DNA from 3 places in the Marinobacter sp. R17 genome. Region 1 is predicted to be linked to each of the others. Evidence: predicted binding sites of a transcription regulator. Region 1 holds the regulator's gene; each other region holds the start of a gene.
The links. Region 1 encodes sigma-54, which starts transcription at its own class of promoters, with help from an activator protein. Its sites were predicted from a motif close to ANTGGCATNNANNTTGCTNT; they were not measured.

Region 1 (6,058 bases):
GCCCTCAAGGGCCACCATGACGTGGCGCTGGGCAACATCGTCGGCTCCAACCTGTTCAACCTCCTGGCCGTACTGGCGATGCCGGCCCTGCTCAACCCGCTGGCCATCGACAGCGATGTCCTTTACCGGGATTACGGCACCATGACCGGGCTGACCCTGCTGCTTGCCGCCTTCGCTTACGGCATGCAGAAAAAGGGAAAACTGGCGCGCTTTGAAGGTGGTATACTGCTGGCCGGATACATTGCATACACCGTCGTGCTCTACCACGCAGCACGTTAAGGATCACCCGGCCCATGAGAAGTTCCTTTATCGAATCGGCCCGCCAGGCCATCGCCATTGAGCGCGAGGCCATCGACGCTCTCACCGATCGCATCGACCACACCTTTGAGAAAGCCTGCGAACTGGTGATGCAGTGCAACGGTCGGGTTGTAGTGACCGGCATGGGCAAATCCGGCCATATCGGTAAGAAGATTGCGGCCACCCTGGCCAGTACAGGCACTCCGTCTTTTTTCGTCCACCCCGGCGAAGCCAGTCACGGCGACCTGGGCATGATCACGGGCGACGACGTGGTCCTGGCGATCTCCAACTCCGGCCAGACCGCTGAAGTGCTGACCATACTGCCACTCATCAAGCGCATGGGTGCCCCGCTGATCAGCATGACCGGCGAGCCGGATTCCGTACTCGCCCGGGAGGCCGAAGCCAACCTGGACGTCAGTGTTCCCAGGGAAGCCTGCCCACTGGGCCTCGCGCCTACCAGCAGCACTACAGCAACGCTGGTGATGGGCGATGCGCTCGCTGTCGCCCTGCTTGAGGCCCGGGGTTTCAGCGCCGAGGACTTTGCCTTTTCGCATCCGGGCGGCAGCCTTGGACGGCGCCTGCTGCTGCGCGTGTCCGACATCATGCACACCGGCGATCGCGTTCCACGCGTGTCTCCGGACACCCTGCTCAGCGAGGCGCTGCTGGAAATCTCCGGCAAGGGGCTGGGCATGACCACCGTCGTGGACGACAACGGTCAGATGATCGGCGTCTTCACCGACGGGGACCTGCGCCGCACACTCGATCGCAACCTGGACGTTCACATCACGCCCGTCCGCGATGTAATGACGGTAGGCGGCAAACGCATCTGCGAAGAACAGCTCGCCGCCGAGGCGCTGAAAATCATGGACGAGGTCAAGATCACCGCGTTGCCGGTCACCGACCGCAACGGCGACCTGGTGGGCGCAATCAATATGCACGACCTGTTGCGCGCCGGCGTACTCTGAGGCGCCAGAACCCGTTAACCTGAAAGTGATGTTAAAGGAACCCTTCATGGAACGTCCGCTGCCCGACGACCTGATCAGCAAAGCCGCCGGCATTCGCCTGCTGGCCCTGGATGTGGACGGCGTCCTCACCGATGGCCGTCTGTATTTCACAGCCCAGGGTGACGAGATGAAGGCCTTTAACATCCTCGATGGGCACGGCATCAAACAGCTCCAGCGGGCCGGAGTCGACGTCGCCATCATAACCGGTCGCAATTCACCACTCACCGCAAGACGAGCGCGCGATCTGGGCATAAAGCACCTGCAACAGGGCCGAGAAGACAAGGAAACCGCCTTGCGCGAACTCCTGCAGGAACTCAACCTGCCCGCCGAGCAGTCCGCCTACATGGGCGATGACCTGCCGGACCTGGGCGCCATCATGCACGCCGGCCTGGGACTGTCCGTGCCCAACGGCCACTGGTATGTCCGCGAGCAGGCCGATTACACGACCGAAACGGCCGGCGGTGAAGGCGCCGTCCGGGAAATCTGCGACCTCATCCTGCAGGCCCAGAACAAGCTGGCGGACCTGCACCTCACCTATCACGCACGGGGCGCCTGATGTTGCTGAGCCGCCTGAACCATCCGCGTCTGCGCTTCCTGGCCCTGGCCATCCTGTCGGCGGTCCTGATCGGCCTGCTATGGCGCAGCGACGACCAGGGTGGCCCCTCCATCGGCCAGGAACTGCGCGGCCCGGATGAGCCGGACAGCTTTGTGGTCAATGGCGAATACCGGTCCTTCGACGAACAGGGCAAGCTGACCACCGTGATCAGTAGCCCCCGCATCGAACAGTTTGACGCACAGAACCGGGCCCACATGCAGCAGCCCCGGGCCACCATGATCGATGCGGACTCCGGCCAGCCCTGGCACATGCGTGCCGACGAGGGCAACTACCGCACCAATCGCGATGTGATTGACCTGTCCGGCAACGTGGTCATCAGCCGCGTGCTGGCCTCGGGATCCGAAGGCAGTCTGGAAACCACGCATCTGACACTGGATAACCAAAAGCGCATTGTGCACACTGACGCCCCGGTGCTGCTCCGGGATCCGCGCGGCACCACCCGGGCCACCGGCATGAAAGCCTGGATCGACCAACGGATCGTGCAACTCCAATCACAGGTGGAAGGACAGTATGAATTGTCATCTTCGCAATAAGTCCCGCCTATTGCGACGCATCGCAGGCGCCGCCCTGCTGGTGCTGGCATCCCAAGCCCAGGCTTTCGACCTCAATTCCGACAGCCCCATCAAGGTCAGCGCGGACCAGGCACGCCTCGACGACGCCAAGGGCACCGCGATCTACACCGGTGACGTGGTGGTCCGCCAGGACGGCACCGAACTGACCGCCGACAAGGTCGTCCTGTATCGGGAGCAAGGCGCACTGAACCGCATCGAGGCGCACGGCAAACCGGCCCATTACACCCAGCCCAAGACCGCCGATACGGCCAAGACCGATGCCGAGGCCATGACCATCATCTATGCCGCCGGCGAGAACCGGATCACCTTCATTGAGAAGGCCGTGATTCACCAGGACGGCAACGTCTTCAAGGGTGAGGAAATCAACTACGACACCGCCACCCGCGTGGTCACCGCCAGCGGCAGCCGCGACGGTAACGATCAGGACGGCCGGGTCGAGATGGTCATTCAGCCGCGCCAGAAAACCGGCGGGGAGAGCGGCAACTGATGGCGATCCTGCGCGCAAATAACCTGGCCAAGAGCTACAAGCAGATCAAGGTCGTCAAGGATGTGTCCCTGGAAATCCGCAGCGGCGAGATCGTCGGACTGCTGGGACCCAATGGCGCCGGCAAGACCACCTGCTTCTACATGATCGTCGGCCTGGTGCCGGCCGATAACGGCCGCGTCACCATCGACGAACGGGACATCACGCCGTTGCCCATGCATGGCCGGGCGCGCGCCGGTATCGGCTACCTGCCGCAGGAAGCGTCCGTGTTCCGCAAGCTCAGTGTCCGAGACAACATCATGGCGATCCTGGAAACGCGCAAGAAACTGAGCAAGGCCGAGCGCGAGACGCAACTGGAAAGCCTGCTGGAAGAGTTTCACATCACCCATATCCGGGACAGCCTGGGTATGGCGTTATCCGGTGGCGAGCGGCGCCGGGTGGAAATCGCCCGGGCGCTGGCGATGGAACCGGCGTTCATTCTGCTGGACGAACCGTTTGCCGGCGTCGACCCGATCTCGGTGAGCGACATCAAACAGATCATCCGGCACTTGCGGGACAAAGGGATCGGCGTGCTGATTACCGATCACAACGTGCGAGAGACCCTGGATATCTGCGAGAATGCTTACATCGTGAGTGGTGGGCACATCATTGCCTCCGGTCACGCCGACGACATCCTGGCCAACCAGCAGGTCAAGGAGGTCTACCTCGGCAACGAGTTCCGATTGTGAAAAACGGTCACAAATCCGGCCAAAGTGCGCCCCGGGCTATCGCATAATCGCCCCGAGACGCTAAACTCAAAAGCAGGACCGAACGGCGAACCACTCGCCCTGACGGTCAAAACGTTGTCATCTGGACACCCATAGCAGTAAACTTCGGCAAAGAATTTGCTTGTCGCGCCAAATTGTCATTCGACATGTTAAGTTTCAAGGCCCTATCGATATCGGGCGTGGCGTGATTCGCGAAAACCAGGCAACAAAAGTACAGCCGACAGGCATAGGGTGACGGGACTAAATCGATGGTAATGAAAGCTTCGCTTCAGCTGAAGCTGGGTCAACAGCTCACCATGACACCCCAGTTGCAACAGGCCATTCGCCTGCTGCAACTGTCCACGCTGGACCTGCAACAGGAAATCCAGCAGGCGCTCGAATCCAATCCCATGCTGGAGACCTCCGAGGAGGAGGACGGTAACGACTCCGCCGAGAACGACGGCGATACCGACGACAGCAACTCCAAAGAGCAAAGCGACTCCGACGCGTCGCAGGAAGACACCAGCTGGGACGAGCCCGCTGACGAACCGGACTGGAACACCGAAACCAACCAGGACATTCCGGACGACCTGCCCGTCGACACGGCCTGGGACGACATCTACCAGTCCGCACCCGCTCCCGCCTCACGCGGGGAAGACGAGGACGACACCGATTTCGAGTCCCGCAACTCCCCCACCGAAACCCTGCAGGATCACCTCCTCTGGCAGTTGAACCTGACGCCCATGGGCGATCGGGACCGTGCCATTGCCCATGCCCTGCTCGATTCGGTGGACCCGCGTGGCTACCTGGTGACGTCCCTGGACGACATTCACACCGGCCTGCTTGATGAGGCGGACGAAGATCCCCTGGAAATGGACGAGGTCGAGGCGGTCCTGCGTCGCCTTCAGCATTTTGATCCGCCCGGCGTCTTCGCCCGTGATCTGCAGGAATGCCTGCTGATCCAGCTCAACCAGCTGCCTCCGGACACTCCCTGGTTGCCACAGGCCAGACTGGTGGTCAGTCACTACATCAACCTGCTGGGGAACCGGGACTACGCCCAGCTGCTGCGGCGCAGCCGCCTCTCGGAAGAACAGCTCAAATCCGTGCTGGCCCTGATCCAGACCCTCAATCCACGCCCCGGCGACTCACTCGATCGCGCTGAACCGGACTACGTGGTGCCTGATGTGGTGGTGTCCAAGATCAAGGGCCGCTGGCGCGTGGAGCTGAACCCGGAGATCGCACCGCGCATTCGCGTCAACGCGGGTTACGCAGCGCTGATCCGACGTGCCGACAACAGCGCCGACAACAACTATTTGCGCGATCAGCTGCAGGAAGCCAAGTGGTTCATCAAAAGTCTGCAGAGTCGTAACGAAACCCTGCTCAAGGTCGCCACACGCATTGTCGAGCATCAGCAGGGATTCCTCGACCAGGGCGAAGAAGCGATGAAGCCGCTGATTCTGTCTGACATCGCCCAGGCCGTCGGGATGCACGAATCCACCATCTCGCGGGTGACCACTCAGAAGTACATGCACACACCGCGTGGCATCTTCGAGCTCAAGTATTTCTTCTCAAGTCATGTCAGCACGAACGAAGGCGGCGAGTGTTCGTCTACGGCAATTCGTGCCATGATCAAGAAACTGGTTGCCGCCGAAACACCGAAGAAGCCACTCAGTGACAGCAAGATTGCCGCTTTGCTGGGTGACCAGGGGATCCAGGTCGCACGACGCACCGTGGCCAAGTATCGGGAAGCCATGCATATTCCGCCTTCCAACGAGCGCAAGCGGTTGGTGTAATCGTCGGAGGGACGGAAGAGCAGGATTTTCAAGCGTCCGCCGCACGCGACGGGCTCAACGCCGGAAACGGAGACGTTATCCGGGCATGTCGACAATAGGAGAAGCCTATGCAAATCAATATGTCAGGTCACCATGTCGAATTGACTCCCGCTCTGAAAACCTATGTTTCCGAAAAGTTCGAAAAACTCGAACGCCATTTCGACCACATCAGCAACTGTCAGGTGACCCTGTCCGTGCAGAAGCTTCGCCAGACGGCCGAGGCCACCCTGCACGTTATTGGTGGTGAAATTCATGCAAAGGCTGAAAACGAAGATATGTACGCGGCCATTGACGGACTCCTAGACAAACTCGACCGCCAGATCCTGAAACACAAGGAAAAGACGGTTGATCGAATGCACGGCGCGACCAGCCGCTAGCGGTTCATAAAGGGAAAGCATTCCATCCATGACGGAAAGTCCACTAACCATTCAATCCATCCTGGTTCCCGAGCTCACCCTCTGTGGTGTGCCGGGAACCAGTAAGAAACGCATCCTGGAACTGATCGCC
Region 2 (6,058 bases), on a different contig from region 1:
TCGTTGTAGATCTGTTTGTTGACTTCCATATCGCGGGTCAGTTGCGAGTATTCCGCTTTGTTTTCCTGGATCCGCTGCATACGATCAACCTGTTCCCCGATCAACGCCTTGATCGAGCTGATGCGGGTGTTGATCATTTCCATCTGGGTACGGGCATCGGCCAGATCTGAACTCAAGTCCTGATACAGCGGGTTGATCGTGTCCCCGGTACCAACACTGGCGTCGGAGGTGTCTCCGCTGCTGCGGGCTTTGTCACGCTGGCGTTTGAGCACCGCGATCTGCTCCTGCAACGCCACGATATCCGGGTAGGAATCCTTGTACTTAAGGCGCAGCGTATCGAGCTGATCCTGCATGGAGTTGATGCGCTGCTGGTAGGCGTCGATGGTCTTGCCGCGGCTTATATTCTGGTTCACGTTCGAAAGCTGACCTTGCAACGAGGCCACTCGGGTTTCGGTTACCTGCTTATCCAGTTGCGCCTGTTCCAGCTTTCCGCGCAGGTCGGACAATTTGCCATTGGCTTCGCCTTCGGTGCCATCGACATTCTTGGACAGGAACTGCTTGAGACGTTTTTCCGACTCGGCGAGCAGATCCTCATAGGATTTGACCTGGTTGTCGATGAACTCGTAGGCACTGCGACTTTCCGCCTGCTTGCGGCGCACCGACTCTTCGATAAAGGCCTGGCCCATGCGCTGCGCCACCCGATACGCCTGAGAGGGGGATTCAGACATAAAGCCGATGCTGAAATAGCTATCACCGCGGGGACGGACGCTCAGGTTGGAGCGTAGCCAGTTGACACGGGATTCCAGCTTTTCCGCCTGCAGCGTGGCCGCATCCGGGCCAAAGATATCGGTGTCCTTGGCGACGTTTTCCATCACGCCCCGGCTCCAGAGAAGCTCCTGGGCTGCTGATGCCCGCTCATTGATCTTGGTCGTCACGGCGCTGCCCTCCATCAGAGGGCGGATGATGTTCTCGTCGTCCACATAGATGACGACGTCCGACTCGTATTTGTAGGGCCAGAGAAACCCGGCAGCCAGTACGCCAAAGCTGACAATGGCGAAGGCCGCCAGCGCGAGCCACTTGCGGGTTCGGACTTCGCGGATGATTTCGCTGGGCAGTTGAATCAGTGGAAGTGCCATAGCTGTTACCTGAAACTGAAAGCTAACGTGCGATCATCTGGAATGCCCCGACCATCGATGTCAGGGCGTCGTCCAGTGGATCAGAAACTGCGCTCGGGCACGGTCAGGATATCACCGGGCAAAAGCCGGTAGTTGGTCGCGATGTCGCCCCGGGTCAGAATGTCGTCAAGCTTGACCGGGATCGCCACCACCTCCTTGCCCATCGGCCGGTACAGCATGGCGCTGTTCAAATCGGCGAACGGGTTGGCGCCGCCAGCAGAGAGCACCACGTCCATGACCGTCATGCCATCACGGAACGGCATGGTCATGGGACTCTGAACGGCACCGGTCACCCGGACGCGATCGGTGAACTCATGACTGTTCATCCCGGTGACGACCACACTGACCTGGGGCTGACGGATATACTGCTCAAGTTTGTCCTGTACGTCGTCGGCCAGTTCTTCGGGGGTCAGACCGGCGGCCACGACATCCCCCACCAGCGGCACGGAGATCCGGCCGTCGGGACGAATGGGAACGCTGACGCTGAGATCCTGATTGCGCCACACCGAGACCTGGACCACATCGTTGGGTCCCAGAATGTACTGGTCGACCGGTCCGGCGTTCTTGTTGAGCGCCGCCTCGATCTGCTGCGGCGACGAAGCCGGTTGCGAGGCACAACCTGCCAGAAGAGAAAACAGTACAACGAGCCCGATTACCATCCTTGCCATTTCACATCCTCGCTTCTTTTTTCGAAAGCCACGGTTACTGACACCCGTTCCGACCGATGACCAGCCAAACCAATGCCTAGCGCGATCCTTTCTTGAACAATATTACTTCCACTGTCTGAATAATAACCAACAAATCCAACAGTAGACTCTGATTCTTAATGTAGTACAGGTCGTAGCGAAGCTTTTCCCGGCTGTCTTCCTCGTTATCGGCGTAGGCAAAGCACAGCTGCGCCCAGCCGGTAATGCCCGGCTTCACACGGTGACGTTCGTTGTAGAACGGGATCTTCTCCGCCAATTGCTCGACGAACATGGGCCGCTCGGGCCTCGGGCCCACAAACGACATAGTGCCGTTCAGCACGTTAAAGATTTGTGGAAGCTCATCGATACGCACCTTGCGGATAAAGGCCCCCACGCGCGTCACGCGGGTATCGTTCTGGCGCGCCCAGACGGCGCCATCCTTTTCAGCATCCGTGCGCATCGACCGGAACTTGTGGACCTTGAAGACCTGGCCGCGCAGACCAACACGTTCCTGGCTGTACAACACCGGTGCGGACCATCCGTCTTCGATCTTGATCGCCAGGATGGTCAGCAGCATCAGCGGGCTGGTTGCAATCAACAAGATGCCTGACGCCAGCACATCCAGGGCCCGCTTGCCGAATCCGGACACGGAAGACACCGAGAAGCCATCCGAGAAAACGAGCCAGCCGCGCGTAATCATCTCCATGGCGACCTTGCGGGACTCGCGTTCGTAGAAGACCGCGCCGTCGACGATGCGGATGCCCTGCATCTTGCATTCCAGCAGGTCTTCCATGGGCAACCCCTTACGACGGTCTTCCACGGACACCACAATCTCCTGGACCGGACGACGCGTCATATACTCGTGCAGGCTTCCGGGGACATTGACGAGATACTGTTCCGGGACTTCGACCGGCTCATCGTTGATCGGTACAAACCCCACCAGATGGAACCCCTTGCGATTGAAGGGGGTCTGGAGGTCTTCGAGCAGTTGCCGGGCACGAAAACCTGTGCCCAGCACCAAGACCTTCCGCTTGAAGGCGTCATTGCCCACCACCGTAAAGAAGACGATGCGCGCGATGCCCAACAGGAAGAAACCAAAGACGGATGCGGACGTGATGACCCCGTCCCCACCCAGGTACCAAAGCCATTCCTGGCTCAGCAAATAGGCGGTCAGTGCAAACGGAATGCTGAGGATCAGCGCAATGAGCGTACGCAGCATCATGCCGGACAGGCCATCTTCCAGCCGGGACTGATGCACGCCCATGGCGACCATCAGCAACATATTGAGGGCAGCGAAGATAACTGCGGAAGGCAGGATGTAAGCGATGGATTCGGAGAAATAGGCAATATCACCGAAATACCGGAAGAAAACGGCGAGGCAGAAGGCCCCGACCAATACACTGAAATCAATCAGCCCCAGAATAACGAACGGGAGATGAATGTAATGCCTGAATATCCTGACGTGTGCCACGTCGACTCCTTCACGCCACCCTGCCAGACGCGTCCATGAATCCGATCGGTAGATCTCCAACTCCTTTGAAGTCTACTCCTTCCGGGTTGAACTGCAATTGGGTGCAATCTCAAACAGATGGGAGGCGCATGTAAAAATTCCTGACAGCAAAAACCCCGGCAAAGCCGGGGTTTAGCAGGTTTCTAACACCGTATCTCGCCAGCTTATGCCTTGCGACGGCGCATCACGCCGATACCCGCAAGACCAAGGCCGAGGAGCGCCAGTGAACCCGGCTCCGGCACTTCGCCAACAGTAACGTTGTCGATGCCATAGCCGTCGTCCGAGGCATTGGCGTAGAAGGTAACATCACCCAGACCTTCGGAATCGAACAGCGTGATGTAAAACACGTTGCCGTTACCCAGGGCAGAACCGAAGATGTCTTCGAAGGTGAAGGTGGTGCTACCCACGGTCATCCGGCCACCCACATCGTTCGGGTCCGTGATGTAGAAACCCAGGGCGTTGAAGCCCGGCGTCAGCGAGAAAGTCATCTCTTCGCTGTCCATGCTGTCCAGCCAGTTCGCGTTGTCCGAACCGCTTGGAGTTGCAAAACGACCGCCAAACGGAGAGCTACCATCATCCAGAATGGCAACACCGCCGTTACAGGTGAATCCAAGGCTGTCGCAGTCACCGCCTGAACCCGCAACATCCTGGGTAAAGGTACCGACGCTCGTGGCGATGGCGTTGCTCTGGGATGTCGTGCCAGCCGTGTAAGACTCGAAGTCTTCAGTCAGATAACCTGACTTCAGCTTGGCCAGGAAGTTGGTTTCGGCAGCCTGCGCAGCAGACTCGCCGGCGCTGCTGACATACAGCATGGGCGCCGCCTGTACAGACGCGACCAAACCGGATACGCCGAGTGCGATGCCCGCACTGATACTGAGAACACGTTCCTTCTTCATGCACAGCTCCTAAACCTGTTGAGGTTGTTGTTAGTCCGTGGTCACTTAGAAGCAACAAGAAGGCCAACAATATTTATTTCTTAATAATCATATCTTTAAACACCATACAACCCAATTTCTGCCCACACCGCTGTAAAGAAAATGGACGTTTTTCTCGAACCGTCAATCCCTTAATTTTTTTAAAAAAGTTGTAAAATCTGTCTCAGATCATAAACAACGCCATAAAGTCAGGCACCGACGTACCCTCCAGCACCTTCTGATCGATGCATCGATCGACAATGGCGTCGCACCGCCCTTTCGGAAACCGCGTTTCAAGATTGGCCCGGAACTTCTCCTCAAGCAGCGGGATACCTTCCTTCCGGCGCCGACGATGGCCAATCGGATATTCCACGGCAATCTGTTCCGTTTTTGAGCCATCCTTGAAGAAGACCTGAATCGCATTGGCGATCGAGCGCTTGTCCGCTTCGAGGTATTCCCGGGTGTAGCGGGGTTCTTCCACGATCTCCATTTTGTCCCTCAGGGTGTCGATTTCGGGGTGGGCCTGGTGGAAAGCGTCTTCGTAGTGATCGGCCGTCAAGGCACCAAAGATCAGCGGAACCGCCGTCATGTACTGCAGGCAGTGGTCGCGATCGGCGGCGTTCGCCAGCTTGCCGACTTTGGAGATGATGCGGATGGCGGATTCGTGGGTGGTGATGACGACCCGGTCGATCTCGTCCAGCCGGTCTTTCACCTGGGGATGCAGGGTCACAGCGGCTTCGGCGGCAGTCTGGGCGTGGAATTCGGCCGGGAACGAGATCTTGAACAGGATGCTCTCCATCACGTAAGACCCAAAGTCCTGGGGCAGCGAGAACCGTCGCTGATCTTCAGGCTTGAGCTTCTGATCTTTGTTGGTCTTGCTGAACAGCACGTCGTAGAAGCCCCACTGGGGCGCTGTCAGCACGCCGGGAATGCCCATCTCACCGCGCATGGCGATGTCTGCGAGACGCACGGCGCGGGAGGTCGCATCGCCCGCCGCCCAGGACTTGCGCGAGCCGGCGTTGGGCGCGTGGCGATAGGTGCGCAGGGCCTGACCGTCGACCCAGGCGTGGGACAGCGCGGACAGCATCTGCTCCCGGTTCGCACCCATCAGCTTGGCGGTGACCGCCGTCGAGGCCACCTTGACCAGTACCACGTGGTCCAGACCAACGCGGTTGAAGGAATTCTCCAGCGCCAGCACGCCCTGGATCTCGTGGGCCATGATCATGCTTTCCAGCACGTCGCGCATGGTCAACGGCGCCTTGCCTTCAGCCTGGCGCTTCTGCGACAGGTGATCGGCGACGGCCAGAATGCTGCCGAGGTTATCGGAGGGGTGCCCCCATTCGGCGGCCAGCCAGGTGTCGTTGTAGTCCAGCCAGCGGATGATGCAGCCGATGTCCCAGGCGGCTTTCACGGGATCCATGCGGAACGAGGTGCCGGGAACTCGGGCACCGTGAGGCACTACTGTGCCCTCAACGATCGGCCCCAGATGTTTGGTGCATTCGGGAAAGCGAAGCGCCAGAAGGCCGCAGCCGAGGGTGTCTATCAGGCAGTTGCGGGCAGTATCCAGCGCCTCGAGGCTATCGACCTGATAATTGAGAACGTAGTCCGCAATCTTCTGCAGGACGTCGTCGTAATCCGGGCGTTCGTTGAGATCGAATGTCGCTGACATGGGGCGTCTCCCTGGCCGGGAGGGTGCCGCTAGATCGATCAGCCCTGCCCCGGCCTTTCAAGAAATGATGGCGTCAGTATGGACCGGAAACCGGGCCGCTTCGA
Region 3 (6,058 bases), on a different contig from region 1:
GAACGCCATGGCGCCGCCGTCGCTGTTGGTGTCCTGATAGGCCAGGCGCAGGGTATCGCCGCGGCTGGAAATCAGGCGCAGCTCGCCGGTCGAGGTGACCGTCGCGTTAATGCTGCTCAGGGACGACCCATTGATGTCATCCGCCAGCTTCTGCACACGCTCGGCCGTGGTCAGGGTGTTGCCGCTGGAATCGGTGTCGGCAATGGTGAAATCGACGCCCTCGAGGGTCAGCACATCGTCGGCCTGGATGCCGGAGCCGTCCAGCAACACCTCGGTTCGACCGGAAGCGCTGACGCCCTCTTCCTGGCTCAGGGCATTGGCAATTTCACGCGCGGAGCTGCCCGCGGGGACATTGACCGTGCTGGTACTGCCGTCGGCGTAGGTGATGGTGAAATTCTGCTCGCCAGTGGACTCGTTGGGCGCAAAATCGCGAGTCTGGATGCGGGTGCCGCTGGACGCCAGCACACTCTCCCGGGAATCCAGGTTGAGCTGCGACGCCACATTCGTGGTCCGGCGCGGGGCGAGATTGTCGCTGTCGATCATCAGATCACCGCGCACGCCGGACAGGTTGCCGTCGTCGTCCGCCTGGAAACCCTGTACGCGCATGCCCTGGTTGTTTACGACAAACCCGTCTTTATTGATCGTGAACTGTCCGGCCCGGCTGTAACGCACCTCGCCATCATTGTTGAGGATGAAGAAGCCATCCCCGTCAATCGCCATATCCAGTCCGTTGTCGGTAAAGCTGATGTTGCCTTGCCCGAACGTCTGGTTTACGGACTGGACTTTCACCCCGTCGCCAATCGCATTGGTCGCGCCAGACAGGAAGCCGCTGGCATAGAGGTCGCCGAACTGGACCTCACTGCCCTTGAACCCGACCGTGCTGGCATTGGCAATGTTGTTGCCGGTGACATCCAGATCCACGGACGCGGCTCTCAGACCGCTAAGACCGGTGTTGAACGCCATACTTCACCCCTTGAAATACTGTTAGTTAATCTGCCGCACGTCGGACAGGCCTACAGAGCCCATGCCCGCCAGGTTCAGAGTAATATCGCCACTGGTGCCCAGCGACACGCTGTCCACATTGGCGCCGATCATGGTGCTGAGCTGCTCGGTACCGGAGGTATAGCTCGCGTTGGCCTTGAGCAGGTAAGTGCCTTCCGGCAGATCATTGCCGTCTCCGTCCTTGCCGTCCCAACTGAAGGACGACTGGCCGGCGGTTGCCGGTCCCAGATCCAGTTGCCGCACCAGCTCGCCGGAGCTGTTGAGAACATCCACCCGCAGGCTGGACGTCGACGCCGGCACTTCAACCGCTCCGTTGACGTCACCGGAAGCGCCCAGGACAGCCGTCTGGGAGGGCACCATCACACTGCGGCCCACCATGGCCGAAGCCTGCAGCGCCTGGGTAGAGCGGAATTGCCCCGTGACGTCCTGGACGCTGTCGGAAATCCCCTGCATCTCTTCGAGCGAGCTGAACTGAGCCAGCTGCGCCAGGAAATCACCGTTTTCCTGGGGCTTGAGCGGATTCTGGTTGTTGAGCTGGGCGATCATGAGTTCCATGAACTCGTTCTTGCCCATGTCGCTCGTGGATTTGGTACTGCTGCTGTCCTGCGCCCGGTATTGACTCAGTACGTCGGCTGCGGAGGTACCATTGACCGTACTCATACTCTGCTCCTTACTGAGTCATTACTGACCGAGGGTCAGGATGCGCTGCATCATGGATTTTGCGGTGTTCATGACGTCGACGTTCATCTCGAAGCTGCGCGACGACGACATCATATCCGCCATTTCCTCGACCACGTTGACGTTCGGGTAGAACACGTAACCGTCTTCGTTGGCCTGGGGGTTGTTCGGCTCGTAACGCATCTGCAGTTCCTCGTCGCTCTCGACGATCCCCTGCACCTGCACGCCGGCGGAGGCTCCGCTTTCCGGGCCCCAGCTGCGACCGAACGGGTCGGCAGCATTCATGGCATCCTGCTGGATCGCCGCAAAGACAGGCTTGCGGGCCCGGTAGGCGCTGTCGGTGCTGGAGCTGGCCGTCTCGGCGTTGGCCAGGTTGGATGCCGTGGTATTCAGCCGCAGGGACTGGGCTGTCATACCGGAGCCGGCGATATCAAAAATGTTTCCTAGTGACACGACCTCTCTCCTCTACCCTGCGGTCCCGTTATTCGCCCTTGATGGCCTTGGTCAGGCCGGCGAACTTGCTGTTGAGAAACTGGAAGCTGGCCTGGTAGTCCATGGCATTACGCATGAAACGGGCCTGTTCCTGCTGTGCATCGACGGTATTGCCATCCAGCGAAGGCTGGTAGGGGTTGCGATACATCAGCAATGCGCGGTCGCTCATGGCCGCATCCGGATCGATATGGCCGGGCTCGGTACGGGCCATGGCCAGTTCGCCGGATTGGCCTTGCGCCTCTCCCAAAGCCGACTTGAAGTCGATGTCCCGGGCCTTGAAACCCGGGGTATCGGCGTTGGCCAGATTGTTGGCCAGGATCTCTGCACGCTGGACACGCATGTTCAGTGCCTTTTCGTGAATCCCCAGCGCATTGTCGAAACTGATTGCCATTGAGCTTCTCCAAGGCATTGCCGCAAAACGATTTTGGAAGAGTCAAAGCAACAGCAGTGCCAATTTGGAGAAGAGCCCGTCATTACTGGGCTGGCAACGAGGCAGGATGATCGGGAGGAGACGATTCAGGAGGAAAGCGGCAAGAGCTTTCCCCCTGGCCCGGACAGGTGAGACGCGTGACCTGTCAGCCGGGCCAACGGGACACGAAACGGGCCGGCTCGGGACGTTCCATTGCCGGTTTTTCGGCGGCAGGAGTGCCGACGTAGAGGAACCCGGTGATGGTTTCGTTCACCTCCAGCCCCAGTCCTTCGCGGACGGCCGGATGATAGGCCACGGCACCAGTCCGCCACATGCCGGCAAAGCCTCGTGCCTGCAACGCCAGCAGCATGTAGGCCATACCACAACCGGTCGAGATGGACTCCTCTACCTCAGGCACCTTGGGATGCGACTGGTGCCGGGTAATACCAACGATGACCATGGGCGCGCGTAATGGCATTTGACGCAACTTATCAGCGTTCGGCATCAGCGGGTCGTCCGGATCGGCAATACGGGCAAATACCTCGCCCAGCGCCGTCATCCCCTCGCCTTCGACCACCAGATAGCGCCACGGACGCAGCAGTGCGTGATCGGGGGCTCGCGCTGCACAGGCGAAAACGTCCTCAAGGACGTCCGGGCCCGGCGCGGGCGTCGTCAGGCGTGGCTCGGAACTGCGCCCAAGAATCGAATCGATGGTTTTGTTCATGCAAATTCCCGGTTCCATTGAGACAGGCCGTGGGTCGCCCCCTGTTAAGAGAGCGTTACCTTTATGGGCCATTTTATGCTTCACATGGCGTCAAATCGGCGACGTTCCACGAGTAATTGTGGCACTTCAGCAATACTGCTAATCTTTACATTACACTTTACAAAGCAGAGGTCGCCGTGAGCGACCCACGACGACACCCTGACCACAACGGACCGAAGTGCAGGTCCGGGGGCCAATCTGGCTCCGAACACTATAACAACAAGCAGCCGGCGGAAAGCGATGACAGAACACAGTCGTTTTAACAGTTTTGCGGAGTTCTACCCGTATTACCTGGAAGAACACAGCGACGTGACATGCCGTCGCCTGCACTATCTGGGTAGTGTCCTGGTGCTTGCGATTCTGCTGTATGCCGCCACCACGTCGCAGTGGCTCTACCTGCTGCTGCTTCCACTGGTGGGCTACGGTTTCGCCTGGCTGGGCCACTTCCTGTTCGAGAAAAACCGACCGGCCACGTTCAAATACCCGTTGTACAGTCTGATGGGCGATTGGGTCATGCTCAAGGACATGCTGACGGGTCGGATTCGGTTCTAGATGATGAATGCTCCCCTGGCCAGCGGCAAATCACTGCTGCTCGAAGCACAAAGCAAACCGGTCGTTATTCCCCCGATGCCGGATTATAACGGGCGGGTGCTGGCTTACGTCGGCGCCGCCGTTGTTATTTTTACTGGCTTGCTCAGCCACACCTTTTCGGACTGGCTCATCTGGCTGGTGCCCGGCGCCCTGCTCTGGCCGCATATTGTCCATTTCCTGACGCGCCAGACCCTGCTCAGACGTTACAGCCGCGTCCGCCACAAGATGCTATTGGTGGATTGCGCCCTCGGCGGAGCCTTCGCCGGCACCATCGGTCTGGTGGCCACGCCATCCCTGTCGATCATGATGATGCTGATGTTCAGCTGCATGCTGCTCGGCGGCCTACGCCAGTGGTTGTTCGGCATTTTCTGGTTTGCCCTGACGGCGCTCGCCGGACTGGCCCTGAATGGCATGGCCGTCTCCCTGCAGGCGCCCCTGTCGCTCAGCATCGTGGCTATTCTGGCAACAGCGGCGTTCATCTGTATCACTGCATTCTATGCACACCAGCAGGCACGGGCACTGATGTCTGCCAAGACCCAGATCCAGTATCAGCGCGAGCAGTCGATCGCTCTCTCCCACAAGCTGTCCAAGTACCTGTCACCGCAGGTCTGGCAGTCCATCTTTACCGGCGAGCGGGACGTGCGACTGGAAACCCAGCGCAAGAAGCTGTCCATCTTCTTTTCCGACATCAAGGGCTTTACCGAGCTGTCCGAGGAGATGGAACCGGAGGCCCTGACCGAACTGCTCAACCACTATTTCAATGAAATGTCCCAGGTGGCCCTCAAGTACGGCGGCACCATCGACAAGTTTGTGGGCGATTCGATCATGATTTTCTTCGGTGACCCCACCAGTCGTGGCCCTCGGGAAGACGCGCTGGCCTGCGTTTCCATGGCCATCGACATGCGCAAGCACATGAAGATCATGCGCCAGAAATGGCGCAGCCAGGGCATCAAGACACCGCTGGAAATCCGCATGGGGATCAGCGCCGGTTATGCCACGGTGGGCAATTTCGGCGCCGAGAACCGGATGGACTACACCATCATCGGCAAGGAAGTGAACCTGGCCAGCCGTCTGGAATCACTGGCCGATCCCGGCGAGATCCTGGTCTCCTACGAGACATTCTCGCTGATCAAGGACAAGATCATGTGCCGGGACAAGGGCGAAATTACGGTGAAAGGCTTCGGTCGACCGGTGCCCATCTATGAAGTCATCGACTTCCGTCGCGACCTGGGTACCGAGCGCAGCTTCCTCGAGCATGAGAAAGCCGGCTTTGCCATGTACCTGGATTCGGAGAAAGTCCGCGGCAATGAACGCGAAGCGATCCTGCAGGCTCTGGAAGATGCCGCAGAACGCCTGCGCCAGGGCGACGAATAGTCTCCGCCAGCAAGGGCTTCGTGCGTCGGTTATTGACGGATCAGACGCACCATCGCCGGAGCGCTCGCCTCGGTGCTGCGCCAGGGGTTGATGTCCAGACCACCACGCCGTGTGTAATGGGCACTGACCGTCAGTGACTCCGGCTTGCAATAGGCCATCAGGTCCGTAAACACCGTTTCCACGCAGTGTTCGTGGAAGTCCTGCTTCTGCCGGAACCCCACCACATAGTGCAGCAAGGACGCCCGATCGATTTTCGGCCCGGTGTAGTGAATCAGCAGCGTCCCCCAGTCCGGCTGCCCGGTGACCGGGCAATTGCTCTTGAGCAGGTGCGAGCACAGGGATTCAGTCACGGTCTCCCCTTCCGCAACGAGCTTCCCGGGACAGGGCTCGTAGCCCGCCACCTCAATCGGCTCATCATCGATCAGCTCGTAGCCGGACGGTCGTGGCGCAATGTGAGCCGTCTCGTCCACGGAATAGAGCTCGCAGGTCACGGCGGCACCCGAGGCGCTGGACAGATCCCGCTCGACAAGCTCGATCACCTGCGACGGATCGGAGAAGGTGGCCTGGTTCAGGGAGTTCAGGTACAGCTTGAATGACTTGGATTCAATGAGGAACGGCGAGGCCGCGGGAATCCGGAAAATACCCCAGGCCACAGCCGGAACGCCATTGGGACGCAACCAGGACAGCTCCCAGGCCTGCCAGACATCCCCGCCGAACCACGGCCAGCGCCCGTCTTCCAGACCGATACG

Region 2: a site for sigma-54 is predicted at 4,316-4,335, ahead of EB809_RS13820 (PEP-CTERM sorting domain-containing protein). Genes of this name have one in related genera too.
Region 3: a site for sigma-54 is predicted at 2,608-2,627, ahead of flgB (flagellar basal body rod protein FlgB). Genes of this name have one in related genera too.

The regions. Positions count from the first base shown of each region.
Region 1 is NZ_RHGZ01000001.1:37,419-43,476, forward strand. Features, by position in the region: gene EB809_RS00175 (calcium/sodium antiporter) at 1-279, shown strand, start outside; gene EB809_RS00180 (KpsF/GutQ family sugar-phosphate isomerase) at 294-1,262, shown strand; gene EB809_RS00185 (KdsC family phosphatase) at 1,309-1,857, shown strand; gene lptC (LPS export ABC transporter periplasmic protein LptC) at 1,857-2,450, shown strand; gene lptA (lipopolysaccharide transport periplasmic protein LptA) at 2,428-2,976, shown strand; gene lptB (LPS export ABC transporter ATP-binding protein) at 2,976-3,701, shown strand; gene EB809_RS00205 (RNA polymerase factor sigma-54) at 3,989-5,512, shown strand; gene hpf (ribosome hibernation promoting factor) at 5,620-5,928, shown strand; gene ptsN (PTS IIA-like nitrogen regulatory protein PtsN) at 5,957-6,058, shown strand, end outside.
Region 2 is NZ_RHGZ01000019.1:1,963-8,020, reverse strand. Features, by position in the region: gene EB809_RS13835 (XrtA system polysaccharide chain length determinant) at 1-1,136, opposite strand, end outside; gene EB809_RS13830 (XrtA/PEP-CTERM system exopolysaccharide export protein) at 1,217-1,843, opposite strand; gene EB809_RS13825 (TIGR03013 family XrtA/PEP-CTERM system glycosyltransferase) at 1,920-3,332, opposite strand; gene EB809_RS13820 (PEP-CTERM sorting domain-containing protein) at 3,536-4,267, opposite strand; gene prpD (2-methylcitrate dehydratase) at 4,470-5,954, opposite strand.
Region 3 is NZ_RHGZ01000003.1:83,012-89,069, forward strand. Features, by position in the region: gene EB809_RS03650 (flagellar hook protein FlgE) at 1-963, opposite strand, end outside; gene EB809_RS03655 (flagellar hook assembly protein FlgD) at 985-1,662, opposite strand; gene flgC (flagellar basal body rod protein FlgC) at 1,684-2,133, opposite strand; gene flgB (flagellar basal body rod protein FlgB) at 2,162-2,581, opposite strand; gene EB809_RS03670 (nitroreductase family protein) at 2,748-3,305, opposite strand; gene EB809_RS03675 (Mpo1-like protein) at 3,585-3,896, shown strand; gene EB809_RS03680 (adenylate/guanylate cyclase domain-containing protein) at 3,900-5,309, shown strand; gene queF (NADPH-dependent 7-cyano-7-deazaguanine reductase QueF) at 5,339-6,058, opposite strand, start outside.